2 linked regions of the Rubrivirga marina genome follow. The protein of the gene in region 1 interacts with the protein of each later gene in a pairwise test. Links are inferred from orthologs where the notes say so. Each region holds a gene or a part of one and is shown on either strand. Other genes may lie near its edges. The genes, in order: ftsZ and rlmN.

What was found.
Region 2: the proteins of ftsZ (region 1) and rlmN interact in binary tests that used the Escherichia coli proteins (3 or more experiments, as listed by UniProt). The link is inferred for Rubrivirga marina from one-to-one orthologs.

Annotation. Positions count from the first base shown.
Region 1 is NZ_MQWD01000001.1:775,550-792,043, forward strand. The notes cover bases 1,102-3,979. They hold ftsZ (cell division protein FtsZ), read left to right. Parts: upstream 1,102-1,839; coding sequence 1,840-3,120; downstream 3,121-3,979. Other genes in these bases: ftsA (cell division protein FtsA), read left to right, coding at 1,102-1,725; BSZ37_RS03065 (hypothetical protein), read left to right, coding at 3,363-3,979. Also shown: BSZ37_RS03050 (cell division protein FtsQ/DivIB), read left to right, coding at 1-375; more of ftsA, read left to right, coding at 397-1,101; more of BSZ37_RS03065, read left to right, coding at 3,980-5,144; BSZ37_RS03070 (PQQ-dependent sugar dehydrogenase), read right to left, coding at 5,184-6,500; BSZ37_RS03075 (DciA family protein), read left to right, coding at 6,548-6,841; BSZ37_RS03080 (zf-TFIIB domain-containing protein), read left to right, coding at 6,945-7,520; BSZ37_RS03085 (TonB-dependent receptor), read right to left, coding at 7,569-9,866; BSZ37_RS03090 (hypothetical protein), read right to left, coding at 10,001-10,537; BSZ37_RS03095 (tetratricopeptide repeat protein), read right to left, coding at 10,538-11,890; BSZ37_RS03100 (DUF4331 family protein), read right to left, coding at 11,990-14,266; BSZ37_RS03105 (ATP-binding protein), read left to right, coding at 14,414-16,459; BSZ37_RS03110 (esterase/lipase family protein), read right to left, coding at 16,464-16,494. UniProt on the Escherichia coli protein: Essential cell division protein that forms a contractile ring structure (Z ring) at the future cell division site. The regulation of the ring assembly controls the timing and the location of cell division.
Region 2 is NZ_MQWD01000001.1:3,178,947-3,192,208, reverse strand. What follows is about bases 2,985-5,904. They hold rlmN (dual-specificity RNA methyltransferase RlmN), read right to left. Parts: upstream 5,026-5,904; coding sequence 3,943-5,025; downstream 2,985-3,942. Other genes in these bases: BSZ37_RS13450 (YqaA family protein), read right to left, coding at 5,714-5,904; BSZ37_RS13455 (hypothetical protein), read left to right, coding at 5,138-5,713; BSZ37_RS13465 (wax ester/triacylglycerol synthase family O-acyltransferase), read right to left, coding at 2,985-3,833. Also shown: BSZ37_RS13480 (ATP-binding protein), read right to left, coding at 1-1,279; BSZ37_RS13475 (hypothetical protein), read right to left, coding at 1,356-1,619; BSZ37_RS13470 (phasin family protein), read left to right, coding at 1,733-2,419; more of BSZ37_RS13465, read right to left, coding at 2,463-2,984; more of BSZ37_RS13450, read right to left, coding at 5,905-6,151; BSZ37_RS13445 (AI-2E family transporter), read right to left, coding at 6,148-7,146; BSZ37_RS13440 (ABC transporter permease), read right to left, coding at 7,181-7,945; BSZ37_RS13435 (ABC transporter ATP-binding protein), read right to left, coding at 7,942-8,859; cyoE (heme o synthase), read right to left, coding at 8,859-9,773; glmM (phosphoglucosamine mutase), read left to right, coding at 9,983-11,347; BSZ37_RS13420 (hypothetical protein), read left to right, coding at 11,344-11,778; BSZ37_RS13415 (NRDE family protein), read right to left, coding at 11,756-12,529; BSZ37_RS13410 (COX15/CtaA family protein), read right to left, coding at 12,566-13,262.

The sequences.
Region 1 (16,494 bases):
GGCGCCCCGCCCTACCACCCGACCCAGCCGGTCGCGGGCGGCCTCCGCTCGTTCCTGGCCGCCCTCGCGACGGCCGACGAGGCGACGCAGGCGCTCGTGTCCGAAGTCGCGTGGGGCCGCCGCCCGACGCTCTGGACCACGCCCGTCGCCGCCCACGGCAGCCTCCCGGTCCGCCTCGGGACCACGCCGGGCGAGCACGCCGACCAACTCCGCCGGCTCCGCGCCTTCTGGGACCAGGCCGTCCTGCCCCAGCCCGAGGTTCGGTTCGACCTCGTCGACCTCCGCTTCGACGGCCAGGTCGTGACGCGCGAGCGCGGCCCCGCCCCCGACTCGACCGAGGCCGCCGCTCCAGCGGCCTCGACGCCTCCCGCCTAACTCCACCCTCCCCCACACACCATGCCTCACCCCGAACTGGCCGGCGACCGCGTCGTCGTCGGCGTCGACATCGGAACCACCAAGATCTGCGCCGTCGTCGCGAGCGCCGACGACTTCGGCCGGATCCACGTCCGCGGCGTCGGCGTGGCCGAGTCCGAGGGCCTCAACCGCGGCGTCGTCGTCAACATCGACAAGACGGTCGACGCCGTGAAGCGGGCGATCTCGGAGGCCGAGCACTCCGCCGGCATCGAGACCCAGTCGGTCGTCGTCGGCATCGCCGGCGACCACATCCAGTCGTTCCAGAGTCGCGGCGTGATCACGGTCGCGGGCGGCGAGATCGACAAGGGCGACGTCCTCCGCCTCCTGGAGGACACGAAGCACGTCGCCATGCCGGCCGACCGCGAGATCCTCCACGTGCTCCCGCAGGAGTTCATCGTCGACGGGCAGGACGGCGTGGCCGACCCGATCGGGATGAGCGGCGTCCGGCTCGAGGCCAACGTCCACATCATCACCGGGCTGGTGTCGGCGGCGAAGAACGTCTACCGATGCATCGAGAAGGCCGGGTATGCGGTCGATGACATCGTCCTGGAGCCGCTCGCGAGCAGTCACGCCGTGCTCCACGACGACGAGAAGGAGGTCGGTGTGGTCCTCGTCGACATCGGTGGCGGGACGACCGACATCGCCATCTTCGAGGACAAGACGATCCGCCACACGGCCGTCGTCGCCGTCGCCGGCAACAAGGTGACCGACGACCTCCGCAAGGGGCTCGGCATCCTCCACGACCAGGCCGAGCGGCTCAAGCGCGAGTTCGGCGTGGCCCTGGTCGACATGGTCGAGGCCGACCAGGAGATCCAGATCCCCGGCATCGGCGGGCGCCCGGACAAGTCGATCGGGCAGTCGACGCTGGCCCAGATCATCCAGCCGCGGCTCGAGGAGATCCTCGAGTTCGTGGCCATCGAGATCAAGCGGTCGGGCTACGGTCGGCACCTCTCGGCGGGCGTCGTCCTCACGGGCGGCGGCGCGCTGATCCCGGGCACGGCCGCGCTCGCGGCCGAGATCCTCGGGCTGGAGGCCCGCGTCGGGCGCCCGCTCGGGCTCGCCGGCGGCCTCGTCGAGGAGGTCGACGACCCGAAGTACGCGACCGGCGTGGGCCTCGTGCTCCACGGGCTGCGGACGGGCGCCGGCCGGGGGGCCTCGCTCCTCGCGCCCGCGCCCCAGACGGACGACGCGACCGCGCCGGAGCCGGCCCGCGAGCCCGTCGAGGCCCTCGGCGACGGCTACGACTCGGACCCGGACGGGCTCGTGAACAAAATCGCGAGTCGCATGCGGAGCTGGTTCGACGAGCTCTAGGCCTCCCCCCACTTATCAACACCCCCGCGGCAGGGCTGCGGAGCCGGTACCTTACCGGTTGTCCTGCCGACGCCTCACAACCCTGGCAAGACACACCCTTTCGGAGGGACCCCAATGGACGATTTCAGCACCCGATTTGCATTCGACGACGACGCACAGGACACGGCCCTGATCCGTGTCGTGGGCGTGGGCGGCGGAGGCGGCAACGCCGTCAACAACATGCTCGCGAAGGGCATCCATGGCGTCGAGTTCGTCGCCATCAACACCGACGCCCAGGCGCTCCAGGCCAACCAGGCGCCGAGCAAGATCCAGGTGGGCCGCGAGCTCACCAAGGGGCTTGGCGCCGGCGCCCGGCCCACCGTCGGCGCCAGCGCCGCGCAGGAGAGCCAGCGCGAGATCGAGGCGGCCCTCGACGGGGCCGACATGGTCTTCGTGGCGGCTGGCATGGGCGGCGGGACCGGCACGGGCGCGGCGCCCGTCGTGGCCGCGCTCGCCAAGAAGATGGGCATCCTCACGGTGGCCGTCGTGACGAAGCCGTTCAACGCCGAGGGCCGCAAGCGCGGCAAGATGGCCGAGCAGGGCATCGAGCAGCTCCGCGAGGTCGTCGACACGCTCATCATCATCCCGAACGAGCGGCTCCTCGACGTCGCCGACGACAACACGACGGTCGTGGAGGCCTTCGAGATGGCCGACGACGTGCTCTACAACGCCACGCGCGGGATCTCGGAGCTCATCACGGTCCACGGCCTCATCAACCTCGACTTCGCCGACGTCCGGACGACGATGCTCGACGGCGGGACGGCGCTCATGTCGAGCGCCATCGCCTCGGGCGAGCGCCGGGCCGAGCGCGCGGCCAAGGAGGCCATCTCGAGCCCGCTCCTCGACGGCATCTCGATCGCGGGCGCGCGGAACGTGCTCGTCAACATCACGGCCGGCGTCGACCTCGGCATCCGCGAGGCGACCATGGCCACCTCGGTCATCCAGACCGAGGCGGGCGAGGAGGCCGAGGTCATCTTCGGCACGGTCATCGACGAGACGCTCGGCGACTCGCTCCGGGTGACGGTCATCGCCACCGGGTTCGATCAAACCGGCCGCCAGGACGAGGCGGAGGCGCCGGCTCAGCGGCCGCGCGTCGTGCTCGGGTCGAACGGCGGGGCCCCGCCTTACAAGGGCGAGGACAACCTCAAGACGCTCGACGTGCCGGCCTACGAGCGCCGCGCACCGCTCCACCCCGAGCGCGTCCGCGAGGACGAGGAGGTCGCGGACCGCGAGAAGGCCGAGGGGCGCCGCCCGTCGAACGTCCGCCCGCTCCCGAACGCCACCCCGCCACGCCGCGAGCGGATCAACAAGGACGACACGGACGTGCCGGCCTTCCTCCGCCGCATGATGGACTAGCGGATACCAGGGCCCGTCCGCCGACGTTTTTCCCACATCTCGGGTGTGACGGACCTGTGGCACTCGCCGTCCCTACCCTCGGGCTGGGACGCAACGATCCCCCCGGACAACTTCGCCAGGGTTGTCCTGAGGCCCCGCCGGATCTCCGCCCGGCGGGGCCTCTTCTGTCCGGGCGCCATCCTTGAGGGACGGGCGAACGCGGCGGCGCGGCGTGCGTACTCTCGGCCGGCCTCACCCTGCCCGTGTCCCGTCTAACCGCCCTCGCCGCCCTCCTGCTGGCGGCCTCTCTCTCCGCTCAGACGCCGCCCGCCCGCCCCGCCCCGTCGGCGGACTCGGCGGCGGTCGACTCGACGGCGCCGTCCGCGCCCGCCTCGGCGAGCCCGCGGGCCCGGCTCGACTCGGCCGCGCTCGCGCCGCGGGGGCCGTTTCCGCCCCTCGACCCGAGCCTCGCGGGCGTCGTCTGGAACGCCCCCGCCGACGCCGAGGCGGCCGTGGCCGACCTCGTGGCGATGCGTCGCGCGGGCGTCCGAGCGGTCCGTACCGAGTTGATCGAGGAGACGGCCGTGCTCGACGCCGCCAGCCGGCTCGGCATCGCGCTTTGGCAGGACCTCCCGATCGAGGGCCTCCCGGCCCTGTTCCTCCGCGCGCGGACCGACGAGGCGGCCCAACTCCTCGCCGAGGCGCTCGACCGCTCCCGGCCGTACTCGGCCGCCCGCCACTTCGGCCTCGCCCAGTCGAGCGACACGAGCGACCCACGCGCGCGGCCGTATTTCGAGGCGCTGACCGAACTCGCCCACGACCGCGGCGCCGAGGGCACCCAGACCTACTACGTCAGCCGCTTCCCCGTCGACGACCGGTCGGCGCGGACGGTCGACCTCGTGCTCCTCGATGCCCGCGACGGCGACCCGGTGGCGCTCCTTCGTCGCTGGCGTACCGAGCACGACACGCCGGTGGGCCTGGCGTCGATGGGCACGGGCGTCCGGCCCGGCCAGCCCGGCGGCTGGCGGACGCTCGGGACAGAGGCCGCCCAGGCGCGGACCCTCGAGAACGCCTTCACCGACCTCCTCGGACTGAGCGAGCCCCCGGCCGCCGCCTTCGTCTACCGCTGGCGCGACACGGACGCCGACCGCGTGGAGCGCGATCAGCGCGCCGAGGTCACGGGCACCCGCTTCGGTCTGCTCGGGCCCGGCGACGAGCCACGGCCGGCGCTCGATGTCGCGAGCGGGTTCTGGACCGGCCGCCAGCGCGTGTTCGCCTTCGACGCGGGTTCCGAGGCCCGGCAAGAGCGACGCGCGTCGCCGCTCCTGCTTATCGGCTGGGGGCTCGTGCTCGGCCTCGGCGTGTTTTATGCCGGGGCGCCGCGGCTCGGGTCGCTCGCGCCGCGCTACTTCGGCCGGCGCGACCTGTACCGCGAGGCCGTCCAGCGCGGGTTCGACCTGTCGGCGTTCGAGACGTCGGGCCTCGCGCTCGCCCTCACGCTGGCGGCCGGCGTCGTCGGGACGTCGGTGCTGCGGGCGCTGGCGCGGACCGACGCGCTCGTGGCGGCCACCTCGTCATGGACGCTCGATGGTCAGGCCCGGCTCACGAGCCTCCTCGGCCAGCCGCTCCTGCTCGTCGGCGTGCTGGCGCTGGCGTACGCCGCGTGGCTCCTGCTCAACCTCATCTGGCTCAACGTCATCACCGGGCGACGTCGGTTGCGGCCCGCGCAGGCGCTCTCGCTCGCGGTCTGGTGCCGCTGGGGCTGGTTCCCGCTGATGATCCTCTCGCTCCTCCTCGGCAGCATCGACCCGCAACTCGCGACGGTCCTCGCCCCGACGGTCCTCGGCGTCGGGCTGCTGATCGAGGTCGTGGCCGGCTACAAGATGATGTGGGACCTCCAGGCCGTGACGCACGCGCCGCCCGCGCGGGCCATCCTCCTTGGATTCGGCCTCCCGTTCCTGCTAGCGGTCGCCGGCCTCGTCGCGCTCGGGATCACCTCCCGCGACGAGATCGGCTTCCTCTGGCACCTCGCGACGCGCGCCTGACCCCGCCCGCCTCGGCGCCGAGGCGGACGGAGTGGTGAGCTACCCGGTGTAGCTCACGCGGTAGATCCGCCCGTTGATCTCCTCCGTCACGAGGAGCGACCCGTCGGGGAGCACCAGCAGGCCTACGGGGCGCCCGAACGTGGTCGGGCCCGAGGGATCGATGAGGAAGCCGGTCAGGAAGTCCTCGTAGTGGCCGACGGGCCGACCGTCCTCGAACGGCACGAAGACGACCTTGTAGCCGGTCCCCGGGTCCCGATTCCACGAGCCGCGCATGGCGACGAACGCCCCACCCCGGTAGCGCTGGGGGAAGGTCTGGCCGTCGTAGAACTGGAGGCCGAGCGCGGCCGAGTGGGCCTGGAACAGGACGTCCGGCATCGCGGTCCGCGCCGCGAGGTCGGGCGCCTCGCTCCGGTCGCCCTCCATTCGCCGCGGGTCGAGGTTGTCCGGCTCGAAGTACGTGTAGGGCCAGCCGTAGAAGCGCGGCTCGCCCGAGGCATCGGAGCCGATGGCCGTGAGGTAGTCCGGGACGAGGTCGTCGCCCAGCCCGTCGCGCTCGTTGACGGTCGTGTACGGGACGCCCGTCATGGGGTGGAAGTCGAGGCCGACGGGGTTGCGGAGGCCGAACGAGACCGTCTCTCGGCCTGAGCCGTCGGGCGCCATCCGGAACACCGACGCGCGCGGCAGCTCCTCGACGTCCACGTTCGACTCGGAGCCGACCGTCACGTAGAGGCTGTCGCCGTCCGGGCTGGCGACGACGTTCCGCGTCCAGTGCTGGTTGTACCCACGGCCGGGCAGGTCCGTGACGACGGCCCCCTCGCCCTCGACCCTCCCCCCACTCGAATAGGCGTAGCGCCGCACGTCCGACGTGTTGCCGACGTAGAGATCGCCGTCGACGAACGCGAGACCCATCGGGAGGTCGAGGCCGTTGGCGTCGGTGGCGATCGTCTCGACCGACTCAGCGACCCCGTCGCCGTCCGCGTCGCGGAGGCGCTTGATCCGGTTCTCGCGGCTCTCGACGAGGAGCACGTTGTTTTCTGGGTCGAGCGCGAGCCAGCGCGGGCTGTCGAGATCCTCCGCCCAGACCTGGACGGCGAAGCCAGCTGGCACGTTCAGGACCGCGTCGTCCGGCACGTCGATCACGTCGGCCCCGTTGCGTACCGACTCGGTCGCGTACGGCTCGGGAAGGTCGCCGGCCTCGATCTCGATGGGCGTCGGGGTGAGGGGCGCCGTGCGGACGGCGCCGGGCAGCGTCGTGTCGGCCGCGGCGGTGCCCGAGGCGGCCGGAGGCGCAGACGGCACCGATGGGCCAGACGAAGAGCACGCCGCGAGGAGGACAGAGAGCAGGAGGAGTCGCATCGGGGTGGGAGGGGGACCTAGCTTGTCAACGTCGCTCCGCCGCCCCAGTGCCCTCCTCGAACCAGCCTCAATCCCTCGGGTCCGTCCTCTCCGAGCTCGTCGACCGCTACGGCTACCGCGAGCGGTTCGACGCGGCGCGGGCCGTGGAGGCGTGGCCGGAGGTCGTGGGCGAGGCCATCGCGAACGTGACGGAGCAGGTCTGGATGCGGCACGGGACGCTCCACGTCAAGGTCCGGTCGTCGGCGTGGCGGCACCAACTCCAGTTCCAGCGCCAGCAGTGGCGCGAGCGGATGAACCAGCACCTCGGCCGCGAGGTCGTCGACGAGGTCGTGTTCCGGTAGGTCGGCCGCCTCCGCCTCGGCGCCGAGGCGGACGGACTCGGGGAGCGTCCGGCGGTGCCACGAAGCCCCGCGGGTAGCTTCCGGCCTCACCCACCCGATTCCCGTGACCTGCCCCCTCTGCGACGCCGAGCTCGACCGGTCGACCCTCCTCGAGGCCGAGGCCGGCGGCCGGTCCCTCCGCGGCTTCCGCTGCCCCCGCGACCACGGCACGTTCCTCCCGGCCGACCTCTACTTCGCGTGGCGTGAGCACTACGAGCCCGCCGACCCGCCAGCCGAGGCCGTCCCCTCGTCCGACGAAGTCGGCGACGTGAAGCGGGCGAAGCTGTGCCCGCAAGACCAGCACATCATGAGCCGCTACCGCGTCCGTCCCGAGGGCGGGTTCTGGCTCGACCGCTGCGCCACGTGCGGGGGCGTCTGGTTCGACGGCGAGGAGTGGGACGCGACCGTCGAGGCCGGCCTCCTCAACCGGCTCCCGGCCCTCCTCACGGACGCGTGGCAGCGCCAGGCCGATCGCGAGGTCGCGCACGACGGCTACGAGGACCGGCTCCGCGACCGTCTCGGCGAGGACCTCGACCGGGTCGACGGCTTCCGCGCGTGGGCGTGGCAGCACCCCCAGCGGCACCTCATCTTCTCGCGCCTCCGCGAGCGCCCAGACGAGCCCCAGGAGACGGCCGATTAGCCGCCCCGCCCGCCTCGGCGCCGTGACCGAGGCGGGCGGAGTCGGGGCCTAAAAGCGCAGCGCCGCCGAGAGCCGCGCGCTCCGCGGGAGGACCGGGTGGAAGTGGACGTCCTCGACGCCCGCCGCCGGCTCGCCCGGCAGGCGCGACGTGTAGAGGTAGCTCACGTCGGCCGCGTCCGAGTCGAGCAGGTTGAGCACGTCGAGCGCGACGGCGACCGGCCCGAGCGTCGTGCCCACGCGGGCGTTGACGAGCGTGGACGCCTCGGCCTGGAAGGCGCCGTCGGCCGTGAGCGGGCGCGGGCCGAGGTGGCGGACCTGGAGGCTGGCGATCCACCCGTCGGGCCGGCCGGCGTAGACGCCCCCCGTGACCACGCGTCCGATCGAGTTCTCGATCCGATCGCCGTCGGACTCGCCCGCGGTGTAGCGCGAGCGCGTCAGCGCCACGTCGAGGGCCAGTTGGAGCCAGTCGGTGGCGCGGTAGAAGTTGGTCCACTCGACGCCGACGTGACGGCTGGCGTCGCTCGGCTCCGTCCCGCCCGCGTCGCCAACGAACACGAGCTCCGACTCGAGTTCGAGCGCCCACAGCGCGACGGTCGACTGGAGCCCGTCGACGGCCGCCGTCCGCGCCCCGACCTCGGCGCCGCGCGTCCGCACGAGCGGGTCCACGGGGTCGACGGCCTCGCCCGTCGCGGGGTCGACCGCGATGACCGTCCCGCGCGCGTCGTTGCTGTGGAAGCCGAGGCCGGCGTTGAGGTACACCTCCGTCTCGGCCCATGGGCCCAGCGCCAAGCCCACCTTCGGACTGGCGATAAAGGCTGTCTCCCCGCCCGAGTTGACCTCGCGGTCGCTCGTCACGTCGAACGCGTAGACGTCGCCGCGGAGGCCAAGCGTCGTCCGGAGCCACTCCGTCCAGCGCGTCTCGTTCGAGACGTAGGCGCCGCCGCGCGTCTGCGCGACCTCGTCGTCGCGGACGGTCCCGACCCGCTCCCGCGCTGACGTCCGGAAGAGGCCGACGCCGAAGATCTGGTCGTGCCGAAGGTCGGCCCCAACCGTCGTCTCGCTCGCCCGGCCGATTCCGCCCATGCGCCACGAATGCGCGACGTCAGCACCCGCATACGCACGGCGGTCGGCCTGCTCGAACTGGTCGCCTTGGTCGGGGTCGTCGAGGAAGTAGGTGAAGTTGGAGAACAGGTTGAGGTGGTAGGCCGCGGCGTAGGCTGTCGCCCGCGTCCGCTGGCCGGCGTCGGTCGACCGGCGCCACGTGCCGGCGAGCGTGTAGCGGCCCGTCGTCCCGCCATTCGTCGCGTCGAGCGTGCCGAACCGCGTGACGAGGCCGGGCACGGCGCGGCGGGCGATCTGGTCGGTCGCCGTCCAGTCGTTGTGGTAGCCCATCGCGGTGACCTCGAGGCCATTGCGCGTGCTCCCGGTCGAGTACTTCAGCACGCCGCTCGCCAGCGTCCCATTCTCGGGCTGGACCCACGGGCCGTCGGTGTACTGACCACGGAGCGCGACCAGCAGGTCGCCTCTGCCGAGGCGCCATGAGTCGGCCACGAGCGCCGCCACGAAGTCGTCCGACCCCGCCTCGGCCTCGGCGAGGCCGGCGTCGAGGCGACGGACGAGGCGGATCTCGGCACGGCCAGCCGTGGCGAAGTCGCCGGCCGCCGCGTTCTGCGGGCCCTTCTCGAAAGCGACCGTCTCCACCAGCTCGGGAATCAGGAAGTTGAGGTCGAGGTAGCCCTGGCCGTGCGCGTGCGTCGGCAGGTTCATCGGGACGCCGTCGACGGAGGCCGCGAAGTCGGTCCCGTGGTCCAGGTTGAAGCCGCGGAGGAAGAACTGGTTGGCCTTCCCCGACCCGCTGTGCTGCGTGACGATGGCGCCGGGCACCGTCTCCAAGACCTCACCCACGCGGAGCAGCGGACGGACGGCGATCTGCGCCTGCCCCACGAGCCCGGACGACGCGGCATTCGCCACGCCGACGAGATTCGTCAACCGGCCCTCCACGACGACCTCGCCCAGGTCGGCATCCGTCGACACGAGCACGAGCACGACCCTCGTCGTCTCGCCCGCGCGGACGGTTAGGGTCTCGTCGGCGTCGCTGTAGCCGACGGACGAGGCGCGGAGGGTGACGGTGCCCACTGGCACGTCGAGGTCGAAGCGGCCGTCGGCGTCGGTGACGGCGCCGCGGTCGGAGCCGACGAGGGCGACGTTGACGTCGGCGAGCGGCCGGGCGGTGCCGGCCTCGGTGACGGTGCCAACGAGGCGGCCGGTGGACTGGGCGGAGGCGGCACCCGCGAGGAGTGCGAGCAGGGCGGTGAGCCGCGCGAGGCGGCGGAGAAGCGAAGGCATCGGTCGAGAGGGGTCAGTAGAGAGACAGGCACCGTGCGTCGTGCGCACGGCGGGGGCCGCCGCGCCCACGCGCGGCGGCTCGGGCCAGGGGCGGCCCGGAGGTCCAGACGTGCCGCCAGAGCTGGCGGACGCGCTCAGCCGCGCCGGATCGGCGGCGGCGTCTCTACCGAAGGATCGACCGAGGCGGGTGGAGCCATCCGCTCCCCACCGAGGGGGACCGCGGCGACTGCGGGCGCCGGGACGCCGGGCGTCGCCGGCAGCCGGTGCTTGTCGAGCGAGACCGTCACCACGACGTGCTGCTCCGTCGGCGCCGTGTCGTGGCGGTGGACCGCGCCCTCGTGCTCGTGGAGGCCCCGCGCCTCGGGCGGCGTCGCGAGCACGTGGATCGTCTCCCGCACCGGATCGGACGCGTGCCGATGCTTGTGGTCGTCGTGCGCGTGCGCCTTCGGGCGGAGCGTCCGGAGCACATCGCGGTCGCCTTCCTGGTCGCCCACGAGGTGGGGCGCGGCGGGCGCCGTCGGCGCGTGTTCGAGGGCGAGGTGCGGGAGCAGCTTGAGCCCTTCGCCCGACGCCGTCGTCCCGAGTGCGAGGACGTAGCCCGCCACGACGAGCGCGACCAGCGCGCCCCGGAGGGCGCGCTCGGTCCGACTCGCCGAGGCGCGGCGGCGCATCTAGCGGGTGGCGCTCGTGGCGCGGATCGGGGTGCCCGTGCCGAGCGACGCCATGAGCGTCTGCGCCTCGGTCGCCGCGCTCGGGCTCTCGACGTAGAGGTTGCCGTCGAGCGCGAGCTGGAGGTGGCGGGCCGCCTCGGCGGCCTGGCCGGCGCCCTCGTAGATCCGCGCGGCGCGGTAGTGGACCATCGCGTCGCCCGTGTCGAGCCGCATCGCGCGCTCGATGTAGGGGATGGCCTCCGCCGAGCGGCCGACGTGGTGAAGCGCCCAGGCGTAGGTCTCGTTCGCGTGGAGGTGGCCCGGCCGGCGGGCCTGCTGTTCCTTCGCCATCTGGAGCGAGCGCTCCAAATCCTCCCCACGGTCGATCAGGAAGTCGGCCTCCTCCATGTCGACGATCTCGCCGAAGCCGCGCGCCTCGAGCAGCGCCTCGTGGACGCGCTCGGCCGCGGCCTCCGCCTTCGCCTCGTCGCCTACGGCGAGGTAGGCCTCGACGAGGAGCTCGTCGATGACCCCGAGCGGCTCGAGCGCCCGGGCCTCCTCGAGCTGGCGGACGGCCTCGTCGGCGTCGCCCTTCACGAGGGCGACGTGGCCAAGGCCCGCCAGCGCGGGCACGAAGTCCGGCTTCTCTTCGAGGATGCCGCTGTAGAGGAACGCCGCCGTGTCGGCCTTGGCGTCGCCGAGGTAGAGGCCCGCGAGGTGGTACAGCGCCCAGGCCCGCTCGGGGCGGCCCGATGGCGCCGCGTCGGCGGCGTAGCGCATGGCCTGGATCGCGCCCTCGGTGTCCCCGTGGAGCTCGCGGAGGTAGCTCGCGCGTGAATACGCCGGGAGACCCGGCTTCAGCGCTTGGAGCCGGTCCGAGACGCGGACGGCCTCGTCGTACTCACCCAGCTCCACGAGCGCGTCGACGAGCGTGCCGTGGACGTAGGCGTGGTGCGGGTACTCCTCGAGGAGCTCGCGCGAGAGGTCGCGCGCCTCCTCGAACATGTGGAGCGTGTTGAACAGCGACGCCTGGAGCGTCCGCGCGTAGTAGTGGTCGGGCGCCATCTCGATGGCCTCGGCGAGGAGCTCCTCCGCCTCGGGGATGGTCTCGGCCTGCGTCCCGCGCTCTTCGCCAAGCTGGAGGAGCGCGTGGGCGAGGCGGACGCGCGGCTCGACGGCGTCGGGCTCGCGGCGGAGGAGCGCGCGGTAGTAGTCGACGGCCTCTTCGGCGTTGGCGAACCGGTCGCCGGGGGCGACCTGGGCGTGGTCCTGGGGGAGCGGCGCGGGCTCGCGGTCGAGCCACAGGTAGCCGACGACGCCGATGGCGGCCAGCACGAGTCCGACGGCCAGGAGACGGGCGGTGCGAGGAGTCATGGGAAGAAGGGAATCCGAGAGAAAGGAAAAGAGGAGGCGGAGCGTGTTCGGCCCCGCCCCCCCGGACCCGCCAGGCGGGTCGGTCGAGGCGTGCGCCCGTTAGCGGACGACCGTCGCCCGCTTCGTCGCGACGAGCTCCCCGTCCACCATCAGGCGGTAGAGGTAGGTGCCCGTGGCGAGGCCGGAGGCGTCCCAGTCGACGTCGTGCGCGCCCGGCTGGTAGCGCCGGTCGGTGAGCGTCTGGACGCGGCGGCCCTGGACGTCATAGACGTCCACGCGAACCGTCGCCGTGCGCGGGAGCTGGAACCGGACCGTCGAGTTGCCGGCGGTCGGGTTCGGGAAGCTCTGGTCGAGGATCATCCCCGACGGCGCGCCGACGCCCATGCCGCCCGACGTGGCGAACCGAGCGCGCGGGGCGCCCGTCGTCTGGTCCCGCACGTAGTCGTACCCGCGGTGCGGGTTGGCGAGGTACGGGAAGTCGCTCCGGAGGGCAACGTCGTTGCGGGTCGGGCCGGCCACGAAGTCGAGCTCGGAGAGCGTCTGCGGCGTGACGAGCGCGCCCATGTAATCGCTCCCGGTGTAGTCGTCCTCGAGGACGCCCACGGCCGTGAGCACGAGGCCGCCGACGGCCTGCAGCGCGATGCCGGTCACGTCATCCTCGAGGCGGCGCCCGTTCGGGAAGCCGTCCATGTGCGGGATGAACTCCAGGTCCGTGTTGGCGAAGTCCGGCACGGTCAGGCCGATGGCCGCCGCGCGGATGAGCCCGAGGCGGGCCCAGTCGGTGAACTCGCTCGAGGAGCGGTCCGTCGTCGGGGTCGCCATGTTGAGGCGGAGCATGTCGCCGCCCCAGAGCCCGCCGTCGGGCGTCTGCGTGATCGGGAGGAAGTTGTGGATGAACGGCTTGCCCTCGGTGAGGGGGTTGCCGCCCGTCTTCCCGGTCAGGAGCTGGTACGGCGCCAGGTTCGGGACGCCGAAGTAGAAGATCGGGAAGATGTCCACGAGCCGCGGCTGGTTGTCGCCGGCGAGCGCGGTCACGCTGTTCGCCCCGAGCGGGCGGAGCGGGGCGACGCTGTCGTCGAACGCCGACCCGGCCACGAACTCCAACGGCACGTCGCCGGCCACGATGGCCTCGACGATGTCGTAGACGCCGTCGGAGTCGTTCATCTCGCCGAAGTTGGTGTTGAAGTTGAACCCTTCGTTCCCATCGCCGTCGAGGTCACCGAACACGCCCGCGAGCGCGTTCATCTGGATCGACAGGTCGTCGGAGAGGCCGGGGACCGCGCCGCCGAAGGCGCCGTTGCCCATGTAGAGGCCGAGCTCCGGGTTGGCGAAGTACTGGATGAACTCCTGCTCGTCCTCGTCATAGGGCGAGGTGTAGTTCCAGTAGTCCTTCATCCCGATCGGGATGATGGCCTCGTTCGTCAGCGGCATGCCGAGGCGGGAGACCTGGACGTACCGGCCCGAGACCTGCGGCTCCGGGTTCTGCGGGTCGCTCGAGAGGCTCGTGAACTGCGGCCGCGAGGCCGAGGCCCACACGCCGATCACGAAGTTCGGGTCGAGGATCGAGTCCGCGTCGTCGGCCGACATCCCGTCCTTCTGGAGCATCTCGATCGGGATCGAGAGCACGAGGGCGTGGGTGTTGTAGCCGGCGACGGCGTCCCGGGCGAGGGCCGGGTTCGTCATCTCGCCGGGCGTCCCGTCGGTGCCGAACTGCTGGCGGATGCCGCCGAGGTCGAACACGCCGCCGAGGTCGACGAAGAACGGGTCGTCGCGCGGGCCGGCGAACACGGTCTCACCGGTCGTAGCCGTCACGACGGCCTGCTGCGTGAGGTCCTCGTACGTCGTGTTGAGCCCGGCGCCGGACTCGATCGAGCGCGGGCCGATGTTGGCCGGCGGCGTGTAGCCGTCGGTCACGATCGTCTGGAACGAGGCGCCGCCGTCGGTGCTCTTCTCGAGCGTGTAGCTCGTGTTCAGGTTCTCCGCGCCGAGGCGGATGTTGAAGAACGTCGAGGGGTCCTCGTTGGCCCGGTCGAACGTGAACCGGTAGGTCACGTCGTCCGTGGCCGAGCCGAGCATGCCGGCCGACGTCTGGTTCTTGACGTGGATCTCGTAGCGGACGTTCTCGCCGAAGTGGTTGTAGTTCGGGCCGCCCTCGGGGTGCGAGAGCGGGATGTAGTCGGCGACGATGATGACGTTGCCGTCGTCGTTGGGGTCACGGAAGGCGTAGACGTCCGTGTTGTCGGCGAGCGGGTCGTCGGCGATGAGCGGGGCCTCGCGGTGGCTCGACGCGTCGGAAGGGGGCGGGGCCAGGAGGCCGGCGGTCAGGATGAGACCGGCCGCGGCCGCGCCCATCAAGAGGGTTCGCAATGGGGTCATGAGAGGGAGGGGAGGGAAAGGAGTCAATAAGGAAGCTCTGGATGGTGCTCACTCACGAGTCCGGCGTATGCTCATTCACTGCTCACCTTCGTAGGAGAGACCCCCACTTCCGCGTCAGGAAAGCCAATTCGCCCCCTCCCGCCCCCGTTGCGCGCCTCCTCCCCCCCCTCCACGGCCACCCTCGGCGACCGCCTCCAGGCGGCCCGCCACCGCCGGTTCGTCGGGCGTGAGCGGGAGCTGTCGCGGTTCGCGGACGCCCTCGACGCGGAGGCGCTCCCCTTCCACCTCGCGCTCGTTCACGGGCCGGGCGGCATCGGCAAGACGGCGCTCCTCGACGAAGTCGCCCGCCTCGGCATCGAGGCGGGCGTGGCCGTCGCCCGGCTCGACGGGCGCGACCTCGACCCGACGCCGGTCGCCTTCGCGGAAGCCGCCGACGCCGCGCTCTCGGCCGACGCCGATCGGCGCATCCTCCTCGTCGACACATACGAGCAAATCGAGCCGCTCGACGGGTGGCTCCGGCGAACGTTCGTGCCGGGCCTCCGGGCTTCGGACCTCGTCGTGCTGGCGGGCCGCAACCGGCCGTCGGCCGACTGGCGGACGGCGTGGCCCGGCGAGGCCGTGGAGATCGAGCTCCGCGCCCTCGCCCCCGATGAGGCCGCGACGTACCTCTCGGACCGGGGCATCCCAGAGGAGGCCCACGCCCGCGTGCAGGCCTTCACGCACGGCCACCCTCTGGCTCTCGCCCTCGTGACGGAGCGCCTCCGTCAGTCGGGCGGCGGCCCGTTCGATCCCGGCACGGAGCCGGGCCTTCTCAGCGACCTGCTCGAGCGGTTCGTGTCGTCGGTCCCGTCGCCGGCCCACCGCGCGGCACTTGAAGGGGCGTCGGTCGTCCGCTCCGTCACGGTCCCGCTCCTGGGGGCCCTCCTCCCCAATGACGCCGAGGCCGACGCGCTCTTCGCGTGGCTCCGTGGCCTCGCGTTCGTGGAAACCGACGCGCGCGGCGCCCGCCTCCACGATGTCGTCCGGGAGACGATCGAGGCGGACCTCCGCTGGCGCGACCAGGACCGGTACGCCACCGTCCACGCCCGTGCGCGCCGCCACTTCGTCGACCGGCTCCGCTCCGCTCCGACCGAAGCCGACCGCCACCAGGCCTTCGCAGACTACCTCCACCTCTACCGCCACAACGCGGTGGTCGAGCCCCTCCTCGCCAGCCTCCAGACCGCATGGGCCGACGCCCACCTCGCGGGGTCCGGTCCGCTCCGCGACGGCGACGCCGCGGCCATCCGCGCGCTCGTCACGGACCACCACGGCGAGGACGAGGCGGAGGCCGTCGCCGGCTGGCTCGAGAGGCGCCCCGAGGCGGCCGAGGTGTTTTACGCTGAGGGCGGCGGCGTGGCCGGCTTCCTCCTCACGCTCTCGCTCGACGCGCTCGCCGACGACGAGCGGGCCGCCGACTCCGTCGTCGCGGCCGTGTGGGACGCCGTCGGCACCCGCCTCCGAGAGGGCGAACGGGGCCTCCTCTTCCGGTCGTGGCTCGACGCCGAAGCCGGGCAGGGCATCTCGGCCGTCCAGAGCCTCGTCTTCGTCCGGACCGTCGAGCGCTACCTCTCCACGCCGAGCCTGGCCACCTCGGTCCTCCTTACGGCCGCGCCCGCGCTCTGGACCCCCGTGTTCGAGATCGTCGGCCTGAAGCGGCTGCCGGCCGCCGAGGTCGACGGCGGCCCCCTGGCGGCGTTCAGCAAGGACTGGCGGGCCACGCCGCCCGACGCCTGGCTCGACTCGATCGCGGCGTGGTCACCCTCCGGCGTGTCCCCCCCGCGCCCGGACGACTCGGTCGTGGTGCTGGGCCGCGAGGCGTTCACGGAGGCCGTCCGGGACGCGCTGAGAGGCTACGCCCGGCCGCACCTGCTCTCCGACAGCCCCCTCCTCGAGGCCCGCCTCGTCCGCGAGCAGGACGGGGACCCCGTCGAGGCGCTCCGCACGCTCCTCTCGGAGGCGGCCGACGAGCTCAACCAGGGGATCCGGGACCGGCCCTACTTCCGAGCGCTCGACACGACCTACTTCCGGCCGGCCCCGACACAGGCCCTCGCGGCCGAACGGCTCGGCGTCCCGTTCAGCACCTACCGCCGCCACCTCGGGCGCGGCGTCGACCACGTCGTCGACGCGCTCTGGGACATCGAGACGGGCGGCTGAGGGATCAGCCGAGAACGTCGGCGCAGGCCGTGTCG
Region 2 (13,262 bases), 2.4 Mb from region 1 along the record:
GCGTCTCGCGGGCGGTCTCGGGGCCGAGGAAGTTGTGGGCCTCTTCGATCGTGATGAGAAGCTGCTGCGGCTTGTCGGCCTCGGACTTCGTCGCCTCGTAGTCCTCCATCTTCCGCTCGTAGCGGTCGCGGAGCCGCCGCGTGATGACGTTGGCCACGAGGAGGTAGACGAGCAACGACTTGTAGCGCCCGAACTGGAGCACGACCGACCGGCCGCGGTCGAGGGACTCGAACAGCTCGTCGATCGCGTCGCGCTTGCCCCCGGACGACTCGGTGTGGAAGAACGGGAGGCCGTCGAGCCGGTCGAGCTTCCGCTTGAGGGCGGAGAGCGCGCCGGGGTGGGCGCCGGTCTCCTCGGCCATCCGCTCGACCTCAGAGGGCTCGGCCTGGAGGAGGCGGGCGAGCCAGTTCTTGCCGTACTGCTTCTTGAGGCCGTACGTGCTCTCGGTCGCCGTCGCGTTGAGGTTGAGAGTCTCACGGAGCGGGAGCACGTCCTCGGGCTCGACCTGGTCGGCGTAGAGGTGGAGCTCGACGTCAGCCGACTGGCTGCGACGGCGGAGGGCTTGCGGGTCGAGTGTGAACAGCTGGACGCGCGTGGGGAAGAGGTCCTTGAGTCCCTTCACAAAGGCGCCTTCGCCTTCGCCCGACTCCTGGCGGACGGCGTACCCGTACTCGCCGTGCATGTCGAACACGAGCGACGCCGCGCGGCCCGTCGCGATCGTCCCCGCCAAGAGGAGGCGCGTCAGGAAGCTCTTGCCCGTCCCGGTCTTTCCGAAGACTGCGTTCGAGCGTTCCACGAACCGCGCGAGGTCGAGGCACACGGGCGAGTCCATCCCCAGCGGCGAGCCGACGTGGAGGAACCGGTCGCCGCCGTCGGAGGCCTCGGACCCGAACACGCGGGCCACGTCGTCGTCGGTCGCCTCACCGACGGCGGAGAAGTGGGCCGGGATCGTCTTGACGGGGAGCGGGGCGTTGTCGTCGAGCCCCTTTTGGACCATCAGCTGAGGCCGGAGCGAGACGGTCGCGTACGTCCCAGAGCCCTGGAGCACGCGCCGGAGCAGGTCCTCGTCCTCGCCGGGCGGACGGAGCAGGATGCCCTCGTTGGCCGCGTCGATCTTCAGGTCGGTGATGAGCGAGAAGAAGTCGTACGCCTCGCCTTCAATCACGACGAACGTCCCGGCCGTCACGCTCTCGACCGACCGGGCCGGCGAGAGCTTCATCTCGACGCCGCCGGCCAGGGAGCCGTGGGTGAGGACGCCGACGCGGGCACGCTTGGACATGGGGCGGGAGGGGGGACCGCCTGGAAGCTAGCGGTGACCGCCGACCCGCTCCTCCCGCCTCGGCGCCGAGGCGGACCTAATCGACCGGCGGCTTGAGCAAGCCGTCGCCCTTCTTCCCCTTCTGGCCGAACAGGGTGTCGAGCACGTCCTCGCGGGTCAGGAGCGCCGTGATCCCCGCGATCACGAGGTCACCGACGAGCCGCCTCGTCGTGCCGAGGCGGAAGATCCCGCGCAGCAACCCGCTGACCGTCTTGAACAGGAGGGGGACGATCAGGAGCGCGCCGAGGAAGCCGAGGACGACTTCGAGGAGGGACCGGGTGCTGGAGGTGGAACGAGCCATCGGACGGGAGAGAGGGGCCGGGCTCGTACTCGGGAGGGCAGCGGCACGTTTCCGGCACGGGGAACGAAGCGGGGGGCACGCGCGGTAGCAGGCGCTCCCAACCCCCGTCCGCCATGGCCAAGTCGAAGAAGACCAAGGGCTCGAAGAAGAAGGCCACGCCCGCCATCCCGAAGACGCTCCGCACGGGCGACCTGCCGCAGCCGGTCGAGGACGTGTGGGCCGCCGGCGTCGGCGCGCTGGCGCAGGCTCGGAAGACGGGCGGCGAGTCGTTCGACGCCCTCGTCTCGCTCGGGTCGACGGTCGTCGAGAAGGGGACGGGCGCTGCGAGGTCGGCCGTCGGGCAGGTGGAGCACGCGGCCTCCTCGCTGACGTCGACGGCCAAGGGGGTCGCCAGCGGCGCCGTCGGCACCGTCGCGGACACGGTCGAGGGGTTGGTCGAGGCCGCTCTCGGGAGGCTCGGCGTGCCGGGCCGTGACGAGGTCCTCGCCCTCCGCTCGCAGGTCGACGCGCTCCAGGCCCGTGTGGCGTCGCTGCTGGCGGAGGCCGCCGAGCCGGTCGCCGAGGCGGCTGGGGCGGGCGGCCTCGTCCCCGAGGCCCCGACGGTGTACCAGGTCACGAAGCACGACCGGGGCTGGGCCGTCCAGCGCGTCGGCGCCGAGCGCGCCTCGGCAGTCCACCCGACCAAGAAGGAGGCGCTGGTCGACGCCCGTCAGACGGCCCGCGCTCACGCGCCGAGCCGCCTCATCGTCTACAAGGCCGACGGCGAGGTGTCGGACGAGACGGCGTACGACCAAGCGTAGCGTCGCTCCGGGTGCGTCCGCCTCGCCGCCGAGGTGGGCCGCCTCACCCTGCCGCGCCAAACGCCTCCGCCAGCGCCGCGAACTCGTCCTCGAACGCGTGCGCCAGCTCCGCGGGGTCGTCCACGATCGCCGCGTCTGCCGCGATGCCGACGCGGACGACTCCGTCGAGGCTGAGGATGCTGATGCCGAGACCGAGGTCGCCGGCCTGGGGCACCCAGAACATCAGCGTGGTGATGGGCGCGCCCTCGATGTGGAGCGTCTCCGTGGGGCCGGGCACGTTCGTCAGGACGCCGCTCGCCTTCTGCTGGAAGAGCCGGACCACGAACCGGTGGGCCCACATCGGCGCCCGGCCGATGGACTGGAGGATGCCGTAGACGACCGCCGGCTCGTACGTGTCCTTCACGGTGTCCATCCGCTCCTTCGTCAGGCGCAGCCGGCCCTCGGCCGTCGGTTCGCCGACCGGGAGCGCGACGAACACGAGGCCGAACGAGTTGCCGAGCTCGTGGGCCTTCTCGAGCGGCCGGACGTTGAACGGCGTCGCCGTCCGGACCGTCACGCCGTCGACGGGCTCCCCCCGCGCTTCGAGGTACCGCCGGAGCGCGCCCGCGGCCGACGACATGAGCACGTCGTTGACCTTCGCGTCGAGAGACCGGCCGACCGCCCGGATGGTCTCGAGCGGGATCGGGCCGGTCCACGCCGCCTGCTTCACGGGCGACGTCCCTCGCTTGAGGACCGTGTCGCTGTCCGCGGGCATGGCCAGGAGGTGGGCGAGGCTGGCGGCCCCGCCACCCGCGGCCTTGAGCCGTCCGCCGAGGTGCCGCGGCTTCGTGATCAGGTCGAGCGCCTCCGCGCCGGCGTTCTTCAGGGTCGAGAGCGCGCGCTCCGACACCGGCCGCCTGGGTCGGCGCGCGCGCCCCGTCGGCACGTCCGCGTCGAAGTACTCGTCGACGGCGTGGACGAGCACGTGCATCAGCGCGAGCCCGTCCCCGATGACGTGGTGGACGCGGACGACGAGGGCGCTGCCCGACGTCCCGTCGCCGTGGTCGACGCCGTGGACGAGGTGGAACGTCCAGGGCGAGTGGGCGAACGAGAGCGGCTGGCTCATCAGGTCGCTCACGAGAGCCTGAAGCCCCTCCTTGCCGCCCGGTGCGGGCACCTCCGTCTCGTAGACGTGGTGGTCGAGACTGAACCGCTCGTCGGGTACCCACCGCGGCCGGGCCGCCCCGACGCCCTCGATCCGCATTCGGAACCGGTCGAACCGCGACAGCCGCTCCTCCACGAACCGGCGGAGCTTGTCGAGCGAAAGCTCGGCCCCGAAGCCGACGACGCCGGTGATGGTCATCGGGTTCGTCGGCTGCTCCATGCGGAGCCACGCCGAGTCCGGCGGCGAGACGGGGAAGGGGCGGGGGGCCATGGCGCGAGCGGGGAGCGCCGCAGGATACGCGGAGGCCGCGAGCGACGGAAGCGGTTCCGTCCCACCGGGCTGCCCCGCCTCGGTGACGCGACGCGCGAGGCGGACGGAGCTAGGCCTCGCCCTCGGCGACCGCCAGCTGGCCACACGCCGCGTCGATGTCCTGTCCCCGGCTCCGGCGGACCGTCACGCGGACGCGCCGCTTTACGAGCTCGGCGATGAACGCGTCGAGCGTCGCCTCGTCCGACGACCGGAAGTCGGTGCCCTCGACGGGGTTGTACATGATCAGGTTGACCTTGCACGGCGCCCAACTCGCGATCCGCGCGAGGTTGTCGGCGTCCGCCGGTGTGTCGTTGACGCCCGCGAACAGGCAGTACTCGTAGGTCACGGGCCGGCCCGTCACGGCGTAGTAGTGGCGGACGGCCTGCCCGAGCGCCTTGAGGTCCGTCTTCTCCGACCGGTTGACCGGCATGATCGCGCTCCGCTGGGCGTCGGTCGGCGCGTGGAGCGAGATGGCGAGGCCGGCCGGTCGGACCGTCCCCTCGGCCTGGTCGTCGGCGAACTGGCGGATGCGGCGGGCGAGGCCGACGGTCGAGACGGTGATCCGCTTGGGCGAGAGGCCGAGGCCGTCGCACAGGAGGTCGAGGCTGTCGGCGACGGCGCGGTAGTTCTGCATCGGCTCGCCCATCCCCATGTAGACCACGTTCGTCACGCCCTTCCCGAACGTGTCCTTCGCGATCCGGTCCATGGCGTGGACCTGCTCGGCGATCTGGCCGGCCGTGAGGTTCTCCTGAAACCCCATCAGGCCCGTCGCGCAGAACGAGCACGCCATCGCGCAGCCGACCTGCGACGACACGCAGACCGTCAGCCGCTTCGCCTGGTGCTCGTCGTCGAAGTCGGGGATGAGGACAGCCTCGACGTGGCGCCCAGAGGGCAGCCGGAACAGGCTCTTGATGGTCCGGTCGGTGGCCTGCTGGCGGCGGACCTCGGCGAGCGTCCCGAGGTGGGCCGCCTCGGCGAGCCGCTCGCGGAAGGCGGCCGGGAGGTCGGTCATCGCCTCGAACGAGGTCGCGCCCTTCTCGTGGACCCACTTGAACAGCTGGCGCCCGCGGAAGCGCGGCTCGCCCATCGCGACGGCGAGGGCTTCGAGGGCGGGCTCGTCGAGCGAGCGGAGGTCGGGGCGCGTGGTCTCCATGCCCAAAGAAACGGCGCTCGCGGGCCGAGCGCGCACGGGCGCCGGGACGCGGGGTGAAGGCGCCGCGTCAGAACGGTGAATCCGTCTACCTTTTGTCAGATCCCCCGTCGTCATGCGCCGAATCGTCTCCCTCGCCCTCCTCGTAGTCCCCGTCGTCACGCTCGCGCAGGCGGCCAGCCCGCTCCCCGTGACGTTCCTGCCCGGCGGCGCGGGGGCTGAGGGCTGCTACGCGCAGTGGTCGACGCGTTCGGCCGTCCACGCCTACAGCGCGCCCACAACGGTGAGCACGCGGCTTCGGACGATCGACGCCGAGCGGCGGATCGACGCCAACGACTACTCCGAGTCGCTCACGGCCGTCCTCGAGCCGGGGCTCGTCCGCGCACGGCAGGACGTCCGGTTTCAGGGTGCGCAGCTCGGGACCGGTCGGTCGGAGGCCATCCGCCTGTCGCGCGGCGACGAGTTGACGGTCTTGGCCGCCGGGCCCGAGGAGTCGGTCTACTTCGCCTTCGGGACGGCCATCTACGCGGGCTTCGTCCCCGGCTTCTACGGGGGACCCGAGGTCGAGGTGATTCGCCAGCCCGTGACGGAGCTGTGGGTCCGGCTGATCGAACACGACGCCGAGCGGCCGGCATCGTGGATCAACACGGCGCAGGCGGGGGTGGCACCGCGCGAGTCGTTCTGCCTGTAGCTAGACGAGCCACAGGAGCGCGGCGTACCGCGCCACGCGGAGGCCCGCGACGAGCGGGAGGAACCACGCCAGCGGCACGCGCCCGACGCCGGCCGCCAGCGTCAGCGGGTCGCCGATGACGGGCAGCCACGACAGGAGGAGGGCCGGGGTGCCGTAGCGGTCGGTCCACCGGAGCGCCGCCCGGCCGCTTCTCGACCCCGCCAGCCGGTCGCCGACGCCCTCGCGGGCCCAGCGGCCGAGCGCGTAGTTGGCGAGGCAGCCCGCCGTGTTGCCGAGGCTGGCCCACCCGAGGGCGGTCGCGGGGGCCAGCCCGGCCGCGACGGCGGCGACGAAGGCGGCCTCGGACGAGACGGGGACGAGCGTCGCCCCGACGAACGCCGCCGCACACAGACCCCACGCGCCGTAGGCCTGCACCCACTCGACGAACTCCGGGCTCACCGCTCGGCCGGCGGCGCGTCGCGCGTGAGGAGCCGGGCGACCCACTCGGTCTCCTCGAACTCGCCGAGCGCCACGACGATGGCGGCCGTCAGAGGGACCGCGATGAACGCGCCAGCAATCCCCCAGGCCCAGCCCCAGAACGTGATCGACACGAGCACGACGAACGCCGAGAGCTCGAGGTAGCGTCCCTGTAGCTTCGGGTCGACGTAGGCGCCGAGGACGATCTGGATCAGCCCGATCCCGACGAGGACCACGGGCGCCTGCCAGCCCACGCCGAACTGGAGGATCGCGAAGACGACGGGGGGGACGACCGACACGATGCTCCCGATCGTCGGGATAAAGTTGAGGATGCCAGCGAGGAGGCCCCACAGGAGCGCGAGGTCGAGGCCCATGGCCCAGCAGAACAGGCCGGTCAGGACGCCGGTCGCCACGCTCGTGGCCGTCTGGACGACGACGAACCGCTGGACCTGCCGGGCCACCCGCTTGGTCGTGTCAACAGCCGCCGTGGAGACCGGGTCGTCGAACCGGTCGCGAAGCTTCCGCCCCCAGTGGGGGACCTCGGCGAGCGCGAGGGCGAACAGGGCGTAGACGAGGACGATGGCCCCGGCGACCGACCACACGCTCGAGAGGGCGCGGCGGAGCGGCCCCTGGAGGTCGGACTCGTCGGGGAGCCGTCCCGGGAGGGCCTCGGCGCGCTGGCGGAGGGACTCGAACTGGGGGCCGTAAGCCTCAAGGCCCGTTATTGCATACGACAACGTTTCCGACAGCGCCCACCCAAAGACCCCGAGCACCCCGGCCGCGACGAGGAAGGCGACGCCGACGGCCACCCGGTCGGGCATCCGCTCGCACAACCACTCCCGGAGCGGGTCGAACAGAACGACGAGGAAGAGCGCGAACGCGAGGGGCATCAGCACGACCGCCGCGGCGCGGACGAACCAGATCACGGCGACCGTCGCGAGAACGGCCAGCAGGCGGTGGCGGGAGGGGGAGGCCATGCCTGCCCAACGCCCGACGTCCGGCACGGTTTGGCTACGGCGTCCGCCGCGCGGTCCCGGCGGCCCAGGCGAACGCGAGCGCGGCCACGGCGACACTCACGATCAGGCAGGTCCCGAACGACAGCGACGTCCCGGGGATGGACGCCGGCAGCCCACCCAGCCCGTATCGAAGAAGGCCGACGCCGTAGGTCGCAGGATTCAGGCGCATGGCGAACGCGACGGCCTCGGACGCGCCGGCCTCGGGGAAGAACGCGCCGGACAGCAGCCACACCGGGATCAGGACGACGTTCATCACGGCGTGGTACGCCCGCCCGCTCTTGAGCCGCCACGCCATCACGAACCCGAACGCGCAGAACGTGACGGCCAGCAGCACGCCTGCGACGAGGGCCACCGCGGCGCCGCCGAGGCCGGGGCGGAAGCCGACGAGCGGGGCGAACGCGCCGATGAGTGCAGCCTGCCCGACGGCGAGCGTCACGCCGCCGAGCACGATGCCCAAGACGAGCGCGGACCGCGGCTGCGGCGCCACGAGCACGGCCTGGAGCACCCCCGACTGGCGGTCTTCGACGACGGAGAGCGTCGAGTAGATGGCGGTGAACAGGACGGTCAGCGCGACCATCCCGGGCAGGAGGTACTGGAGGTAGCCGGCGTCGGAACCGGGGACGGAGACGCTGTCGGCGAAGCCGAACCCGAAGACGACCCAGAACAGGACGGGCTGGGCGAGCACGCCGACGACGCGGGCGCGGTCGCGCACGAACACGCGGATCTCGCGGGACCACAGGGCGAGGACGGCCGCGGTCATGTCGGCTCGGGTGCGCGCCCGACGCGCGTCGCGAACACATCGGCCAGCGTCGGGGGCTGGATCGAGACGCCGCGGACGTCGGGGCGCTCGTACAGCGAGGCCACGAGATCCCGGGCCCGATCGCTCCGGACGAGCACGCGGTCCCCGACCACGCGGGCGTGAAGCGCGTCGGTCCGAAGCGCGGCGGCGAGGGATTCGGCGTCGTCAGCGTCGAGCCAGAGCGCGTCGGGGCCGAGGGCAGCGGTGAGCGCGTCGGGCGTCCCGTCGGCGACGACGCGGCCGCCGTCGAGGATCACGACGCGGTCGCACCGCGCGGCCTCGTCCATGAGGTGCGTTGCGATCAGCTGAGCGCCGTCGGCCCGGCGGCGATCGAGGACGGACCAGAACGCGTCACGAGCGAGCGGGTCGAGCCCGGTCGTCGGCTCGTCGAGGAGTGCGAGGGCGGGGCGGTGCATTAGCCCGCGGGCGAGGTCGAGGCGTCGGGCGAGGCCGCCCGAGAGCGTCCCGACGCGGCTGTCGGCCCGATCCGCCAGTCCGGCGTCGTCGAGGGCGGCGCCGACGCGGGCGGCGATCTCCGAGCGAGGGATCCGCACGAGCGCGGCCTGGAAGCGGAGCGCCTCGCGCGCGGTGATGGCGTCGTCGAGGGCGGGGCTCTGGAACACGACGCCGACGCGCTGGCGGACGGCGTCGGGCGCGGCGACCACGTCGTGCCCGGCGACCGCGACCCGGCCCGCCTCGGGCGCGAGGCGGGTGGAGGCGATGCGGAGGAGCGTCGTCTTGCCGCTCCCGTTGGGGCCCAGGAGGGCGACTCGTTCCGTCGGTCTGACCACCAGGTCGACGCCGTCGAGTGCCTGGACGTCGCCGAAGCGGTGGGCCAGGTCGCGCGCGTCGAGGGCGGCGACGGGCGCGGCCACTAGCGGAGGAGGAAGTCGGCGACGACCAGCACGAAGAAGGCCGGCACGTAGGCGATCGAGGCGAGGAGCAGCCGCCGCGCGCGGTCGTCGGTGGGCTCCGAGAAGAACGAGAAGGCCGGGATCGCGAAGGCCGTCCCGACGCCCATCATCCCGACGAGGAACAGCATCCCGGCCTGCCCGACGGCCGCGGGGAGCACACCGGCCACGAGGAGCGCGAGGGTGGCGCCGAGCACGAGCGTGGCCAGCGTGCGCTCGCCGTCGGCCGCGCTCGGCAGCATGCGAAAGCCCCCGCGCCGGTAGTCCTCCCGAAGCAGCCAGGCGAGCGCGTAGAAATGCGGGAGCTGCCAGAGGTAGAGGATCGCGAAGAGGGCCCAGCCGGTCGCGTCGAGCGCGCCCGTCGCCGCGGCGGCGCCGCCCAGCGCCGGGATCGCGCCGGGGATTGCGCCGACCAGGGTGTTGTGGACCGTCCGCCGCTTCAGCGGGGTGTACACGCCGACGTAGAGGGCGACCGTCGCGAGCGCGAGGCCCGTCGTCAGCACATTGGTGGTGGCCGCCAGAACGATGGCCCCGACGACGACGCAGAGGGCCGCGTAGACTGTCGCGTGGACCGAGCCCATGCGTCCGGACGGGAGCGGCCGCGTGGCCGTCCGGGCCATCCGGGCGTCGAACTGGCGCTCGGCGACGTGGTTGAGCGCGGCCGCCCCGCCACCGGTCAGCGCCGTGCCCGCCATCAGCCCGAGGAGGACGACCCAGTCGATCGGACCGGTCGCGCCGAGGAGGTAGCCGGCGGCGGCCATGACGACCACGAACGCCGTGATCCCGGGCTTCAGGAGCTCCTTGTAGTCCGAGAGCAGGGTGAACGCGGTCGGAGCCTCGACGGCGACGGCCACGGCGGACGAGGGACGGGGCCTCATGCGATCGTGGGGGGCGGGTGCGGAGAATCAACGCGCGACGGCCGCACCGTTCCGTCAAAAAACGGGCAGGACGCCGCGCGATCTGAACGCATCTCCAGGATAGAGCCGCGTCCCGGACCGGATGAGGGTTTCGCTCGTTCCCGACACCGACGCACCGGGCCGCCCCGGCTGTCACCCTCGACCTCCAACCCGACCGCCCCCCGATCTCCATGCCCCTCATCGCTTCCGTCTCTGGCATCCGCGGCGTCTTCGGCGACGGCCTCGACCCGGCCGCGCTCGTCCGCTACGCCTCCGCTTTCGGCGCCTGGCTCCGCCGGCAGACCGAGGCGCGCCCCCTCGTCGTGGTGGGGCGCGACGGGCGGGTGACGGGCGACGTCTGCGCCCGCCTCGTGACGGCCACGCTCCAGGCCGCCGGCTGCGACGTCGTCGACGCCGGGCTGGCGACGACGCCGAGCGTGGCGATGGGCGTGCTCAAGCACGAGGCCGACGGCGCCGTCATCCTCTCCGCCTCGCACAACCCGGCCGAGTGGAACGCGCTCAAGCTCCTCGACCGGAACGGCGAGTTCCTCGGTCCCGACGAGGGCGCCGAGGTGCTGGCGCTCGCCGACGAGGACGTCTCCGCCCACACGGTCGGCTACGAAGACCTCGGCGACTACGAAACCGACGATCTCCTCCCGTACCACGTCCAGAAGATCCTCGAGCTGCCGTACGTCGACCCCGATGCGATCCGCCAGCGCGGCTTCAAGGTGGTGGTCGACGGGATCAACTCGGTCGGCGCGTTCGCCATCCCGGCGATGCTGGAGGCGCTCGGCGTGGACGACGTCGAGGTCCTCAACGGCGACGTGACGGGCCGCTTCGCCCACAACCCGGAGCCGCTTCCGGCCCACCTCGACGGCATCACGAGCCGTGTGGCCGAGACCGGCGCCGACCTCGGCGTGGTCGTGGACCCGGACGCCGACCGGCTGGCGTTCGTCGAGGACGGCGGCCGGTTCTTCGGGGAGGAGCTCACGCAGGTCGTCGCCGCCGACTTCCTGCTCGGCAAGAAGGCCGGGCCCGTCGGAACGAACCTGTCGTCGTCGCGAGCCATCGAGGACATCGCGAGCAAGCACGGGCAAGAGGTGGTGCGGTCGGCCGTGGGTGAGATCCACGTCGTCCGGGCGATGCAGGAGGCGGGGGCAGTCATCGGCGGGGAGGGAAACGGGGGGGTGATCCTGCCGGACCTCCACTACGGCCGCGACGCGCTCGTGGGCGTGGCGCTCGTGCTCCAGCACCTCGCTGAGACGGGCCAGTCGCTCAGCGACCTCCGCGCCGGGTACCCCACCTACGCCATCGCCAAGCACAAGCTGCCGCTCACCGACGACCTCGACGCCGACGCGCTCCTCGACGCGCTCGCGGGGAGGTACGAGGGCCGCGTGTCCACCGTCGACGGGGTCAAGGTGGACCTCGACGAGGGCTGGGCGCACGTCCGCAAGTCCAACACCGAGCCGATCCTCCGCGTCTACACCGAGGCGGGCACCCCCGAGGCCGCCGACGCCCTCGCGGAGCGCTTCAAGGCCGAGCTCCTCGACGGATGATTCTGGGCCTCATCGCGGTCCCGCTCTTCCTGCTCTCGACGTGGGCCGCCCGCGTCGTGCAGCACCTCGCGTTCGGATTCGTCCCGGCGTGGGCGGTGAGCGTCCCGCTGTGGGTGGCGCTGACGGTCGCGATGCAGGCCGCCGCGTCGGTCGGCGCCGTCGCCCTCTTCCTCGCCGTCGCAGGGTGGATCGACGCCGAGCCGACGCTCTGGCTCCTGCTCCTCTACGCGGCCCTCGCACTGTGGCTCGTCTGGCAGCAGGCCGACGAGGCCGAGTGGGACCGCCGGACCGGCTGGATCGCGGCGCCGGATGACACCGAGAGCCGGTGGCTCGACTCGATCTCGGAGGTCACGGCGCGGGCCGTTCTCATCGGGACCGCCGCCGGTCTGGCGTTCGCCGCCGTCGTGTTCAGGTCGCTGCCGGTGGCGTGACCTCCGCCTCGGTGGTCGTGCCGGCTGAGCCGTCGGGAAGCCACGTCCGCTCGACCACGCGCCCGCCGCCGTCGCGGTCGAGCGCGAGCGCCGTCGAGACGCGCGTCCCGTACCCGTCGGCGACAATGCGGACGGGGGAGAGGCGGCGCTCCCACTCGAGCCCGACCCCGGTGTCCGGCAGGGCGTCGTCCGGGGCGGGTTCGCGGTCGTCGAGGATCGGCAGCAGGTCAGCCGGATCGACCGGGTCGGACCGGAGCGCGTCGCGGAGCCGCTGACGGGCTCGGACGACCTTCGGCCACGGCGTGTCGAGCCGGTCGTTCGAGATCCCGTAGACCCCCCGTTCCAGCTCCAACATTTCGTCGTGCCGCGTCGAGACCACGTGGACCGAGTCGGGATCGCCGACGACGAGGTTGAAGCCGTCGTACGTGTCGCGCTCCGCGTGCACCGCCTCGGCGTAGCTGCGGGCAGTGCCGTCGAGGCGGAGGAAGTCGGCGACGAGGGCGCCGCGCGACCGCGTGCTCGGCCGCGGATGATGCGGGTCGCGGACGTTCGTCAACACGCCCCACCGGCCCGTATCCGTCACGCCGAGCCACGTGCCGCCGGCCTCGAGGTCCCGGCCGGCGAGGACGCCGGGAGCGTCGTTCCACCATGCGAGCGGAGCGGCGGGCCGCGCGAACGCCTCGTCACGATTCCCGATGAGCACCAGCCGGTGCTGGGGATGGACGTCGAGGGCGAAGGCGACGAGGCACACAGGAGGAGGGCGTTCGGGGGCAGATCGGGGGAGCGGTCAGGCGGCGACGGCAGCCGACTCGACCGGCTCCAAAGCGGGGGCCGCCAGCGTCTCGGAGGCCCAAACGATCATGGCGATCCAGATCAGGTCGGTGATCAGCAGGTGGACGATCTGGAGCCAGATCGGCGCCATCAGCGCCACGTTGAGGGCGCCCAGGGCCATCTGGCCGAGGAACACGCCGAGGATCGTCATGCCCAGGGTCGTGGGTCGGGCGCCGGTCCGCGTCGCGAACACGGCAGCGCCGAGGATCGCGAGGGCGACGAACGCCATCGTCGGGTGGAACACGCGCGCGCCGAGGATGGCTGCGACGATCGGGTCGGTCTCGGGGTCGAGGCCACCGCCGAGCACGAGGGTGTCGCCGAGCGCCGTGATCGCCCCGCCAGCCCCGAGCACGAGTACGGCTAGCAGCGCGGCTCCGACCCAGCCCGCCTCGGCGCGCATTCCGAGGCGGGGCGTGTCGGCGCCTTCCGACCACCACGCGGTGAGCGTGAGCGCGCCGAGGAGGAAGAAGGTGTTCGTGAGGTGTGCCGCCATCCACACCGCCCGGCCGATCGATGGGTTGTAGGCGACGTACTCGAACAGGACGAGACCGGCCCCGATGGCGCCCTCCGTGATCATGAACACGAGCGACGCGACGGCCGCCTTCCGGACCGGCGACCCCTTCGCGGTGCCTCGAAACACGACGGCGACGAGC